One region of the Streptomyces violaceoruber genome, then DNA from elsewhere that is predicted to be linked to it. Evidence: riboswitches for the same ligand, from Rfam matches in the RefSeq annotation. Region 1 holds a riboswitch; the other holds the start of a gene.
The links. Region 1 has a riboswitch for cyclic di-AMP ahead of R2E43_RS17875 (M23 family metallopeptidase). Riboswitches for the same ligand answer to the same signal wherever they lie in the genome.
Positions count from the first base shown of each region.

Region 2: linked by a shared signal. The riboswitch ahead of R2E43_RS15525 (transglycosylase SLT domain-containing protein) and the one ahead of R2E43_RS17875 (M23 family metallopeptidase) in region 1 are both predicted to bind cyclic di-AMP.

Region 1 covers NZ_CP137734.1:4,011,846-4,017,671, reverse strand. The annotation lists gene R2E43_RS17890 (dihydrofolate reductase family protein) at 1-452, shown strand, start outside; tRNA gene R2E43_RS17885 (tRNA-Met) at 523-596, shown strand; gene R2E43_RS17880 (PP2C family protein-serine/threonine phosphatase) at 768-2,003, shown strand; cyclic di-AMP (ydaO/yuaA leader) riboswitch at 2,228-2,385, shown strand; gene R2E43_RS17875 (M23 family metallopeptidase) at 2,396-3,439, shown strand; gene R2E43_RS17870 (aldo/keto reductase) at 3,578-4,522, shown strand; gene R2E43_RS17865 (PrsW family intramembrane metalloprotease) at 4,547-5,826, opposite strand, start outside.
Region 2 covers NZ_CP137734.1:3,520,719-3,526,544, reverse strand. The annotation lists gene fahA (fumarylacetoacetase) at 1-1,146, opposite strand, end outside; gene R2E43_RS15530 (HAD family hydrolase) at 1,600-2,409, shown strand; gene R2E43_RS15525 (transglycosylase SLT domain-containing protein) at 2,433-2,924, opposite strand; cyclic di-AMP (ydaO/yuaA leader) riboswitch at 2,929-3,094, opposite strand; gene R2E43_RS15520 (polyprenyl synthetase family protein) at 3,779-4,789, shown strand; gene R2E43_RS15515 (LolA family protein) at 5,048-5,826, shown strand, end outside.

The DNA of each region.
Region 1 (5,826 bases):
TCGCCGCCGCCGACCGGCACTGGCTGGCGCTCGCCTGCGAGCTGGCCGAGCTGTGTCCGCCGTCGGACACCGCGTTCAGCGTGGGGGCGGTCGTGGTCGCCGCCGACGGGAGCGAGCTGGCGCGGGGTCACTCGCGGGAGGGCGGTGATCCGGTCGTACACGCCGAGGAGGCCGCGCTCGCCAAGGTGGACCCGGAGGACCCGCGGCTCCCCGGCGCCACCGTCTACAGCAGCCTTGAGCCGTGTGCCCGCCGGGCCTCCCGGCCCGCGCCCTGCGCCCGGCTCATCCTCGACGCCGGGGTGCGCCGCGTCGTCACCGCCTGGCGGGAGCCGGACACCTTCGTGGCGGGGGCGGACGGCAGCGGGGTGCTCACCGCCGCGGGTGCCGCCGTCGTCGTACTGGCCGAGTACGCGCAGCGGGCGAAGGCGCCCAATCGCCACCTGGAGGGGTAGGGAGAGCGGGGCGAGGAGATACCGATGTGCATTCCACCCCCGGGATGACGTACAGTGGTGAACACAACGGCGCGGGGTGGAGCAGCTCGGTAGCTCGCTGGGCTCATAACCCAGAGGTCGCAGGTTCAAATCCTGTCCCCGCTACTGAAGGCCGAGGGCCGGAATCCGAAAGGGTTCCGGCCCTCGGTGCGTTTCCGGCAGGTGCCGCGTGTCATCCGGTCGGCCCCTCACCGCTCGCCGCCCGTCCCCGCCCCCGGAACCCTGGAGTGCGGGACGGCAAGCGGCGCGGACGTACGGGGCGGCGGGAGACGAGTGGTGCGGCCAGGTGACGTGGACGACGAGGGAGCGGCCGCCAGGGCCGGTGGCCGGCTCCCCGGCGACCCCGTGCCCGACCCGGGTCTCGGCCTCGGCGACGAGACGCCGCCCGTGCCGCCCTCCGGACCACCGCCCCGCCGGCGGGCCGGGCGGACCTTCGTGCACGCGCTCCCCGTGCTGCTGATCGTCGTCGCCATCCTGTACGACATCTTCACCCCGAGGTACTTCACCGCCGGGCCCCTCTACACGGCCGCGCCCCTGGTCGCCGCCCCGCTCTACTCGCGGCGCGGCACGGCGCTCACGGGTGTCGCCGTGGTCGTCGCGGTCATCGGACTGCAACTCGGCAAGGGCGTCATCCACTACGTCGACTCCCTCACCGAGCTGATCACCATCGCGACGGTCGCGGTGCTCGCCGTCCTCGTGAACGGCATGGTCCGCCGCAGCAGCGAGCGCCTCGTCTCCGTCCGGGAGATCGCCGAGGCCGCCCAGCGCGCGGTGCTGCCCCAGCCCGCCGAGCGGATCGCCGGCTTCGAGATCGCCGTGTGCTACGAGGCCGCGCAGGCCGACGCCTTCATCGGCGGCGACCTGTACGCCGTGCAGGACAGCGCCCGCGGCGTCCGGCTGATCGTCGGGGACGTGCGCGGCAAGGGCATGGGCGCGGTGGCCGCCGTCGCCGTCGTGATCGGCGCCTTCAGGGAGGCGGCCGAGCAGGAGGCGACACTGGAGGCGGTGGCGCAGCGCCTGGAGCGGGCGCTGGCGCGCGAGGGCACCCGGCGCGACGGGCTGGACGCCTTCGAGGGCTTCACCACCGCCGTCCTCGCCGAACTCCCGCACGGCGACGGCACCGTACGCATCGTCAACCGCGGCCATCCGCCGCCCCTGCTGCTCCACGGCGACGGGACCCTCGGCCCGCTGCCCGCCCACGAGTCGGCGCTGCCGCTCGGCATGGGCGAACTGGGCGTGTGGCCCGACCGGGCGGAGGAGGTCGCCTTCCCCGGCGGCGCCACGCTGCTGCTCTACACCGACGGACTGACCGAAGCCCGGGACGCGAAGGGCGAGTTCTACGATCCGCAGGCGCGGCTGGCCGGCCGCGTCTTCCCGCATCCGGCGACCCTGCTCGACACCCTCGCCGAGGACGTGCGCCGGCACTCCGGGGGCGGCATGGCGGACGACATGGCGCTGCTCGCCGTCCGGCGTCCCCGACGCGCCGACCATGATCATTGTGACGAGCCGTGACAGTGCGACCCCCCTCCGCATAACAACTGATACACCGTCAGAAGAAAGTGCCGTGAAGGGGAATACCGGAGCGGGGTCAACTCGCCCGGTTTTCACCGGCCGTGAGGTGTACGTCCCGGCGGTATTCGGTAATGATCAAGAGGAACGGCTTGGAATCGGAGCCTCGCGTCTATTAACGTTCGATAACGCAGCGCGGTCGTCCCAGCCGTCACAGAAGGCGGCTCCGTGCGCACGCGCCGAATCCCGCAAGGGAACCGGGGAACCACCACATTGGGGTGAATCGGGCGTATGCCGCCGTGGGAACACGGTCGGCAGGCACCCGTAGGAGACCTTCCTGCTCCGAACCCGTCAGCTAACCCGGTAGGCGAAAGGAAGGAAAGGAGTACGCCCACGTGGCGTCAAACCGGCCTGCCCCCGAGGCCCCGTCCGCGCCCAGTGGGCACGGCACCGACACCTTCGGCTACGACGGCTACCGCGCCGAAGAGGGTCCCTGGGAGGAGTGGAATCCCACCGCGGAATCCATCCGCCCCGTACGCGGCCGGCACCGCGTGGCCAAGCAGCGCGGCGGACTCGCCCGCAGCTCCACCGTCCTCGGCGTCGGTGTCATAGCCGCCGTCGGAGCGGGCGGCATGGCCAGCGCGCAGACCGGCAAGCCCCCGGTGTCCATCTCCATGCCGGACCTGCCGAACGTGGGCTCGCTCATGCCCGGCGGTGACGAGGAGCCGGAGCCCGAGGGTTCCGCCACCCCGCTCAGCGGCATCACCCAGGCGGTCGCCGCCGACAGCGCGGAGGGCCCCGACACCACCGGCGCCGGCGAGTCGCTGCGGGCCCGGATCATGGCGCAGGCCGAGCAGCAGCAGGCGCAGGTCGAGACCAAGGCCGCCGCCGAGGCCGCCGCCGCGGCGGAGAAGAAGGCCGCGGAAGCCGCCGCCAAGGCGGAGAAGGAGGCCGAGGAGAAGGCCGCCGCCGCCAAGAAGAAGGCGGCGGAGGAGGCCGCGAAGAAGGCCGAGGCCGAACGGCTCGCGAAGCTGGCCAAGCAGTACACGCTGCCGACCTCCTCGTACACGATCTCCTCCACGTTCAACCAGGCCGGCTCCCTCTGGTCCTCCGGTCACCACACCGGCCTCGACTTCGCCGCCCCCACGGGCACGCTGCTCAAGGCGGTGCACGGCGGCACCATCACGTCGGCCGGCTGGGACGGGTCGTACGGCTACAAGACGGTGCTCACCCTCGACGACGGCACCGAGCTCTGGTACGCGCACCAGTCCTCCATCAACGTCAGCGTCGGCCAGAAGGTCACCACCGGTGACGTCATCGGCCGCGTCGGCGCCACCGGCAACGTCACCGGCGCCCACCTCCACCTCGAGGTCCACACCGCCGGCGGCACCGGCATCGACCCGATGGCCTGGTTGCAGAGCAAGGGGCTCACCCCCTGATCCGCCCCGCCCACGACGCGCGCCCCGCTGATCCCCGGCGGTCCTGACGGCGACCCCCCGACGCCAGGGCTGCCGGTTTGCGGGGATTTTGCGCGCCTGCCGGAATCCCCCGCTCCGGCGCGGTCGTTGACTCCCTACATGACTTCTCTGCGCAAGCTCGGCTCCTCCGACCTCGAGGTCTTCCCCCTCGCCCTCGGCGGCAACGTCTTCGGCTGGACCGCCGACCGGGACCGGTCCTTCGCCGTCCTGGACGCCTACACGGCGGCCGGCGGCAACTTCGTCGACACCGCCGACTCCTACTCCGCCTGGGTCGACGGCAACAGCGGCGGCGAGTCCGAGACCGTCCTCGGCCAGTGGTTCGCGGCCCGCGGCAACCGTGACGACGTCGTCCTCGCCACCAAGGTCAGCCAGCACCCCGAGTACCCGGGCCTGTCCGCCGCGAACATCAAGGCCGCGGCCGACGCCTCGCTGCGCCGCCTGGGCACCGACCACATCGACCTGTACTACACCCACTTCGACAAGCCCGAAGTGCCGGTCGAGGAGATCATCGGCGCGCTCGACGAACTGGTGAAGGCCGGCAAGGTGCGGCACATCGCCGCCTCCAACATCTCCGCCGAGCGGCTCGCGGCGTCCCTGGAGTTCTCCGACCGCGAGGGCCTCGCCCGGTACGTCGCCCTCCAGCCGCACTACAACCTGGTCTCCCGAGACACGTACGAGGGAGAACTGCGCGACCTCGCCGAGCAGGCGGGTCTCGCCGCCGTGCCGTACTACGCCCTCGCGGCCGGCTTCCTCACCGGCAAGTACCGGCCCGGCACGGAGGTGGACAGCCCGCGGGCGGGCGGGGCGGCGAAGCACCTGGAGACGGAGCGGGGCCGCCGGGTGCTGGCCGCCCTGGACGAGATCGCCGCGGCCCACGAGGCTCCCGTCGCCACGGTCGCCCTGGCCTGGCTGGCCGCCCGGCCGACGGTGGCGGCGCCGATCGCCTCCGCGCGCACGGTGGAGCAGCTGCCGGCGCTGCTGGGCGTGGCCGAGCTGAGCCTGACGGACGACGAGGTCGGAAGGCTCACCCGGGCGTCCGCCTGAGCGGGCGGCCGTCGCGGCGCGGACCTACGGCCGCTGCGGGCCGGGCGGGGCGTACGGGTGGTACGGCGGCACGTACGGGTAGTGCGGGGCCTGTGCGGCGTAGGGGGCCTCCGGGGCGTAGGGCCAGGGGGCCGTACGGGGGCCGTACGCGCTGTGCGTCCCGCCGTACGGATACGCCCACGGCGGCACCGGCGCGGGCGGCGGGGCGGTGGCGCGGGCCGCGTGGTCCAGGGCCGGGCGGGCGAGGTCCCGCAGGTGCCACAGGACGTCCAGCAGCGCCCGCTCCCGTACGGCGAAGTCGGCGCCCGCCCTGCCCCGGCGGCCCCGCTGCCGCAGGAACGCCACCGAGGTCGCGCAGGCCTGGTACCGGGCCACCGCCCGCGCCCCTTCCTTCCCGGCGTGCCGGCGGGCGTACTGCCGGGCGATGCGGCGGGCCCGCATCGAGCCGAGCGCGTACGGCTCCGCGGGCGTGAGCCATCCGGCCATGACGTACGCGGGCAGCTCGGCCCGCACGGTGCCCAGTTCGCGCTGCCGGGTCCAGATCACCAGCCAGGTCAGCAGGCCGAAGGACGGCACCATGAACGCCGCGTACACGGCGAAGAAGCCGTACTCGCCGAACGCGGCCGAGCCGTTCCACAGGGCGTGCATGCCCATCGCGAGCAGCAGCCCGGCCAGCGGGAGCAGCGCCCGGCGCAGGCGGTGCCGGCCGGTCGAGAGCGCGGCGATACCGAAGCCGATGCCGGTGAGCACGGTGAACAGCGGGTGGGCGAACGGCGACATCACGACCCGCACGAAGAAGGTCGCCGCGGTGACCGAGGCGATGCCGCTGTCGCCGGTGAGCTGGTCGGTGCCGAAGGCGGTGCCCAGGTAGAGGATGTTCTCGGTGAAGGCGAAGCCGGTCGCGGTGACCCCGGCGACGACCACGCCGTCGACGATGCCGGTGAAGTCCCGCCTGCGGAAGAGGAAGACCAGGAGGACGGCGGCGGCCTTGGCGGACTCCTCGACGACCGGCGCTATGACCGTGGCGCCCAGGGTGTCCGCGCTCGCCGGGTCCGCGGTCGCGGTGGCTATCCAGCGGGTCGCGAAGCTGTTGGCGACGATCGCTATCAGCGCCGCCGCGCAGGCCCCCCAGGCGAAGCAGAAGAGCAGGTTCCGCCAGGGGCCGGGGTCCACCCGGTCCAGCCAGCGGAAGGCGGCCATGAGCAGCGGCACCGGCAGCACCGCCAGGCCCAGCCCCACCAGGAACCCCTGTGTGCCGGTCTGTTCGCGCACCAGGGCCAGGATCACCAGGCCGGAGAGCGCGA
Region 2 (5,826 bases), 490 kb from region 1:
GAACGTCCGCTTGCCGTCGGGGAGTTCCAGCGGGTCGCGGCCGTTCCAGGTCAGTTCGAGCAGCGAACCCCGCTCCCGCTCGGTGGGCCCGCTCACCGTGCCCGAGCCGTAGAGGTCGCCGGTGCGCAGCGAGGCTCCGTTGACCGTCATGTGGGCCAACTGCTGGGCGGCCGTCCAGTACATGGTGGAGAACGGCGGCTCGGAGACGACGTGGCCGTTGACGGCGACGGAGATCCGCAGGTCGTAGCCGCCGGGGGCGTCCTGGTCGGTGTCCGTGTCGTCCAGGTAGGGCAGCAGCTCGTGCGTGCGCTCGGGCGGTGCCACCCGGGCCTCCTCCAGCGCGTCCAGCGGGGTGATCCACGCCGACACCGACGTGGTGAAGGACTTGCCGAGGAACGGACCGAGGGGGACGTACTCCCAGGCCTGGACGTCCCGCGCGGACCAGTCGTTGAGCAGGCAGAGCCCGAAGACGTGCTCGCGGAAGTCGCCGAGCGCGACCGGACTGCCCAGTTCGGACGGCACACCCACGACGAAGCCGACCTCCGCCTCGATGTCGAGCCGGACGGACGGACCGAAGACGGGTGCGGCGTCGGCCGGGGCCTTGCGCTGCCCCGACGGGCGCACGACGTCCGTGCCCGAGACGACGACCGTGCCGGAGCGGCCGTGGTAGCCGATCGGGAGGTGCTTCCAGTTCGGGGTGAGGGAGTCGGCGGCGTCGGGGCGGAAGATCTGGCCGACGTTGCGGGCGTGGTTCTCGGAGGCGTAGAAGTCGACGTAGTCGGCGACCTCGAAGGGCAGATGCAGGGTCACCGACGACAGCGGGTGGAAGAACGGCTCCAGGGTCTCGCGGTGGGAGGGCACCGTCACCCACGCCGTCAGCGCGCGCCGCACGTCCGACCACGCCGTGCGCCCGGCCGCCAGCAGCGGGTTGAGGGTGGGCTGCGCGAGGAGGGCCGCGTACGGCGAGCCGAGCGCGTGGGCCGCCGCCCCCGCGTCGAGGACGTGGTCGCCCAGCCGGACGCCCACCGTCCGGTCCGTCCGGTCCGTCCGGTCCGTCCGGTCGAGCGAGCCGGGGATCGAGAACACGCCGTACGGAAGGTTGTGCGGGCCGAAGGGGTCGCCCTCGGGGACATCGAAGGGGGGCATCGGGTGCTGCCTCGCTTTCGTGCTCGCCATGTGCGCCGTGCGCGCCGTGTGTGCCGTTGTGTGACGGCGGTTGTACTGAGTGTGTCAAGTGTGCCGGGGTGCGGTGTATGCCGTTGTGTCACGTGATCGGGGTGCGTCACGTGACGCACGCGGTCGGGCCACACGTTACGGGTGACGTGCCGCTCTTGGGCAGTGCCGCCGAAGGCGGCGGCGGCCGGTCCGGGTTCGGGGGCGGAAGGCACCGCCGCGAGCGCCCGGAGGGCAGGTGGCGTGCCATGCCGCCGCCAACCGGTGCACAGGCCCCGAACCGGCTTTAGCCGATGATGTGTCAGGTTTCGGACATCATCGGGCGTCGTCGTGCAACGCCGTGCGGGTTCGAGCGCACTCGCTACGCCCTCGTTCGGAAGCGGTCACGGGTGAGTCCGACGGGTGCCGTGTCCGTATTCTCTGATCATGGACCGCACCGCATATTCACTCGTCGCCACCGACCTGGACGGCACGCTGCTCCGAGGCGACGACACCGTCTCCGACCGGTCGCTGGCCGCGCTGGCACGGGTAGCCGGGGCGGGTGCGCGCCACCTGGTGGTGACGGGGCGCCCGGCCCCCCGGGTGCGCCCGCTGCTCGACCGGCTCGGCTGCACGGGACTCGCAGTGTGCGGACAGGGTGCGCAGGTCTACGACGCCGGCGCGCACCGGATGCTGTGGTCGGTCACCCTGGACCGGGAGCTGGCCGAGACCGCGCTCGGCAAGATCGAGGCCGAGGTGGGCCAGGTGCACGCGGCCGTGGACCAGGACGGCGTCGACGGACTGACGCTCATCGAGCCGGACTACCTGATGCCCCACCCGACGCTGCCCGCGGTGCGCGTCGAGCGGCGGGCGCAGCTGTGGTCCACGCCGATCAGCAAGGTGCTGCTGCGCCACCCCGAGCTGACCGACGACGAACTGGCGGCGACGGCTCGCGCGGTGGTCGGCTCCCTCGCGACGGTCACCATGTCGGGGCCCGGCACGGTGGAGCTCCAGCCCTGCGGCATCACCAAGGCCACCGGTCTGGCGCTGGCCGCCGAGCACCTGGGTCTGGAGCGGCGGCGGACGATCGCCTTCGGGGACATGCCCAACGACATCCCGATGTTCCAGTGGGCGGCCCACGGTGTGGCCATGGCCGGCGCGCACCCCGAACTCAAGGCGGTGGCCGACGAGGTCACCACGACGAACGAGGACGACGGCGTGGCCGTCGTCCTCGAGCGGATCTTCGGTACCTCTTAGGCGAGGTTCGGGCGGCGTACGGCTCAGTACGCGCTGAAGACGTTGTCCATCGAGCCGTAGCGGTCGGCCGCGTAGTTGCAGGCGGCGGTGATGTTGGCGACCGGGTCGTACGGGTCCCAGGAGGTGCCCTCGACGTGGTAGGCCTGGAAGGTCGGGTCGATCACCTGGAGCAGACCCTTGGACGGGGTGCCGTTGATGGCGTTGATGTCCCAGTTGTTGATGGCGAGCGGGTTGCCGGAGGACTCACGCATGATGTTGCGGTGAATGCCCTCGTAGGTCCCGGGGATGCCGTGCTGGGCCATGATGTCGAGCGACTCGCGGATCCAGCCGTCGAGGTTGTCCGGGTAGGCCGTGGCCGCCGTGGTGGCGGTCGTGGCGGCGGCCGGGGTGGCCGCGGAGGCGGTGGTGGCGCCGATGAGCGGCAGCGCCAGCACCGCGGCACCGGTGCCGGCCACGGCGAGCTTGCGGGCGAGGCGGCTGGTGCGGGCGTGACGGTTCTGACCGTTGGCAGACATGCGGTGTCCCTCTCCTTACGCCTGCGAGGTGAGCTGTCGGGTTCGGGCGGGGAGGTGCCCGGCCGTGCCCTGACGGGTACGGCTTCACCCCGAGCCGCTCCGGTGGTGACCGGTGCGGCGACTTACCTGGGTCCCCCGCTCCTGCCTGCGAGTTTGTTGGATGGATGACTGTGCGACGGGCGGTGGCAGGATTCGGCGTCCACCCGACAGGCCGGGAACGTATGCGAGAGCACATGTCCGGAACAAGTGCAGGAATCACCCAACGTGCCTGTTGACCTTGTTCTGAGGCCTATGAGGCTCTTGATCCTTTGCTGCTGCCAATCCCCAACTGGCTTGCGGGGCAAAGGGAGGGCACAGGTTCCGGTCGGGTTGCCTGCGGGTCGCCCGGAGTGAGCCAACTCACTGGCTTCAACAAGCACGGCAAATGGGGCATTAACCCCAACTGGGCGCCAATGGGCTGCGGGTGGGGACGGCTTCGGGTGTCGGGCGGGGAGGGGTGGGAAGCGGGGAAGGGGAGAGGGCGGCGGAGGGGGAGCGAATAAGGAAGGGGTGGGCGTGTCGATCGGGTGACGTTCTCGAAGTGCGGGCCGTTGGGAGGAGTGATGGGGTCTTTGGTGGCGGCTCCGGCCCGTTCGCCCTCCGGCTCCGGCTCGTCCCCTCTGGCGATATCAATCAAAATCTGCTCATATCACCTGATCAAAAACATACCGTTCATGATCCGATACCGACCAGCCTGTAACGGTGGGCGCTAGCGGTGATCGAAACGTGACCGGATACGCTGACTTGAGTGGTGGCAGCGACCTATCGACAAACCAGGTAATCGCCAGTAGACACCAGCAGACAGGAGACCCCTCGTGACCGTCGTCGGGCCGTTCGGGCTGAGCGTGCGGGACCAGGCTCTGGAAGCCGATGTCCAGGCCGGATTGGTTGCTGTCGAGGAAGGGTTGCTTGAGGCAACCAAAAGCGAGGTGCCGTTCATCACGGAGGCCGCCCAGCACCTGGTGCGGGCCGGCGGGAAACGGTTCCGGCCGCTGCTGGTGATGCTCTCGGCCCAGTTCGGAGACCCCTACGCCCCCGGGATCGTGCCCTCGGCCGTGGTCGTGGAGCTGACCCACCTGGCCACGCTGTACCACGACGACGTGATGGACGAGGCCGCCGTGCGGCGCGGGGTGCCCAGTGCGAACACCCGCTGGGACAACTCGGTCGCGGTCCTCACCGGCGACTTCCTGTTCGCCCGTGCCTCCCAGATCCTCGCCGACCTCGGCCCCGAGGCGGTCCGTGTCCAGGCCCTCGCCTTCGAACGGCTGGTCACCGGTCAGATCCTGGAGACGGCCGGCCCGCAGGACGGCCGCGACCCGGTCGACCACTACCTGGACGTGCTGGGCGGCAAGACGGGCTCCCTGGTGGCGGTCTCCTGCCGGTTCGGCGCGATGATGTCCGGCGCCGACGAGACGGTGGTGGACGTCCTCACCCAGTACGGCGAGCGGCTCGGCGTCGCCTTCCAGCTCGCCGACGACGTCCTGGACATCGCCTCCGACTCCGACGAGTCCGGCAAGACGCCCGGCACGGACCTGCGCGAGGGCATCCCCACCCTGCCCGTGCTGCGGCTGCGCGAGCGGGCGGCCCGGCTGGGGCTCGCCGAGGACCTCGCGCTGTGCGAGCTGCTCGACTCCGACCTGAGCGACGACGCGCGGCACGCCGAGGCGCTGCGCCTGCTGCGCGCCCACCCGGCGCTGGAGCAGGCCCGCCGGGACACCGTCCGGTACGCGGAGGAGGCCCGGGCGGCACTGGCCCCGCTGCGCGAATGCGACGCGAAGGCCGCGCTGGTGGAGCTGTGCGACGCGGTGGTCCACCGGGCCGGCTGACCGCCCTTTGCGGTCCGTCGCCGCCTCCGCGGTCCGCGTCGGCCCCTACGGGCCGGGGGAGTCGGCACCCCTGCGTGTCATCCCGCAGGAGTAGGCGGAGTTGAGCCCGCGGTCTGACGCTTGTGCTCCGGCGATTTGGTCAGATGGACACCACGGAAAAACACCAATCCTCACCGATTCGGGTGAGAATGGCGGCTCACGGGTGAACGAGTGCGAGGTCGCGAGACAGCCGCCGCCGACGACGGAGGTAGGGCACACATGGCACCGATCGATTCCGACGACAACACGACCGCCGGGGCGGGCGAGGAGCTGCGGGCCGGACGGCGCAAGGCCGCGCGGTACGTCGTCCCGGTCGCGGTGATGGGAGTGGCGGCCGCGACGATCGGGCTCGTCCCCGCGCTCGCCGACTCCGGCGACCCCGACCTGCCGAAGGTCACGGCGGAGCAGCTCATAGAGAAGATCGCCAAATCGGACGTCCAGCAGCTGTCCGGCACGGTGCGCATCAGCACCGACCTGGGTCTGCCGGACCTCGGCGGGCTGGAGAGCGGCCTGATGTCCGGAATGTCCGGGGGTCCGGGCTCCGGCGGGGACGACGAGGGCTCCGCCGCCGACCCCTCGGCCAAGCTCACCGAGCTGGTGTCCGGCAGCCACACGCTGCGCGTCGCGGCCGACGGCCCCGACCGGCAGAAGCTGTCCCTGCTGGAGAACGCCGCCGAGTACAGCCTGATCCACAACGGCAAGGACGTCTGGGGCTACGACAGCCGGTCCAACGAGGTCTACCACTCCACCGCCGCCGACGGCGCCGAGCGGCCGGAGAAGGACGTGCCGGGCCAGGACGTGCCGGCCACCCCGAAGGACTTCGCCGACCAGGCGCTCAAGGCGGTCGACGACACCACGTCCGTGACCGTCGGCGGTACCGCGCAGGTGGCCGGCCGGGACGCCTACCGCCTGGTCGTCGAGCCCAAGCAGGACGGATCCACGGTCGGTGCGATCACCGTGGCGGTGGACGCCGAGACCGGCACGCCGCTGAAGTTCAC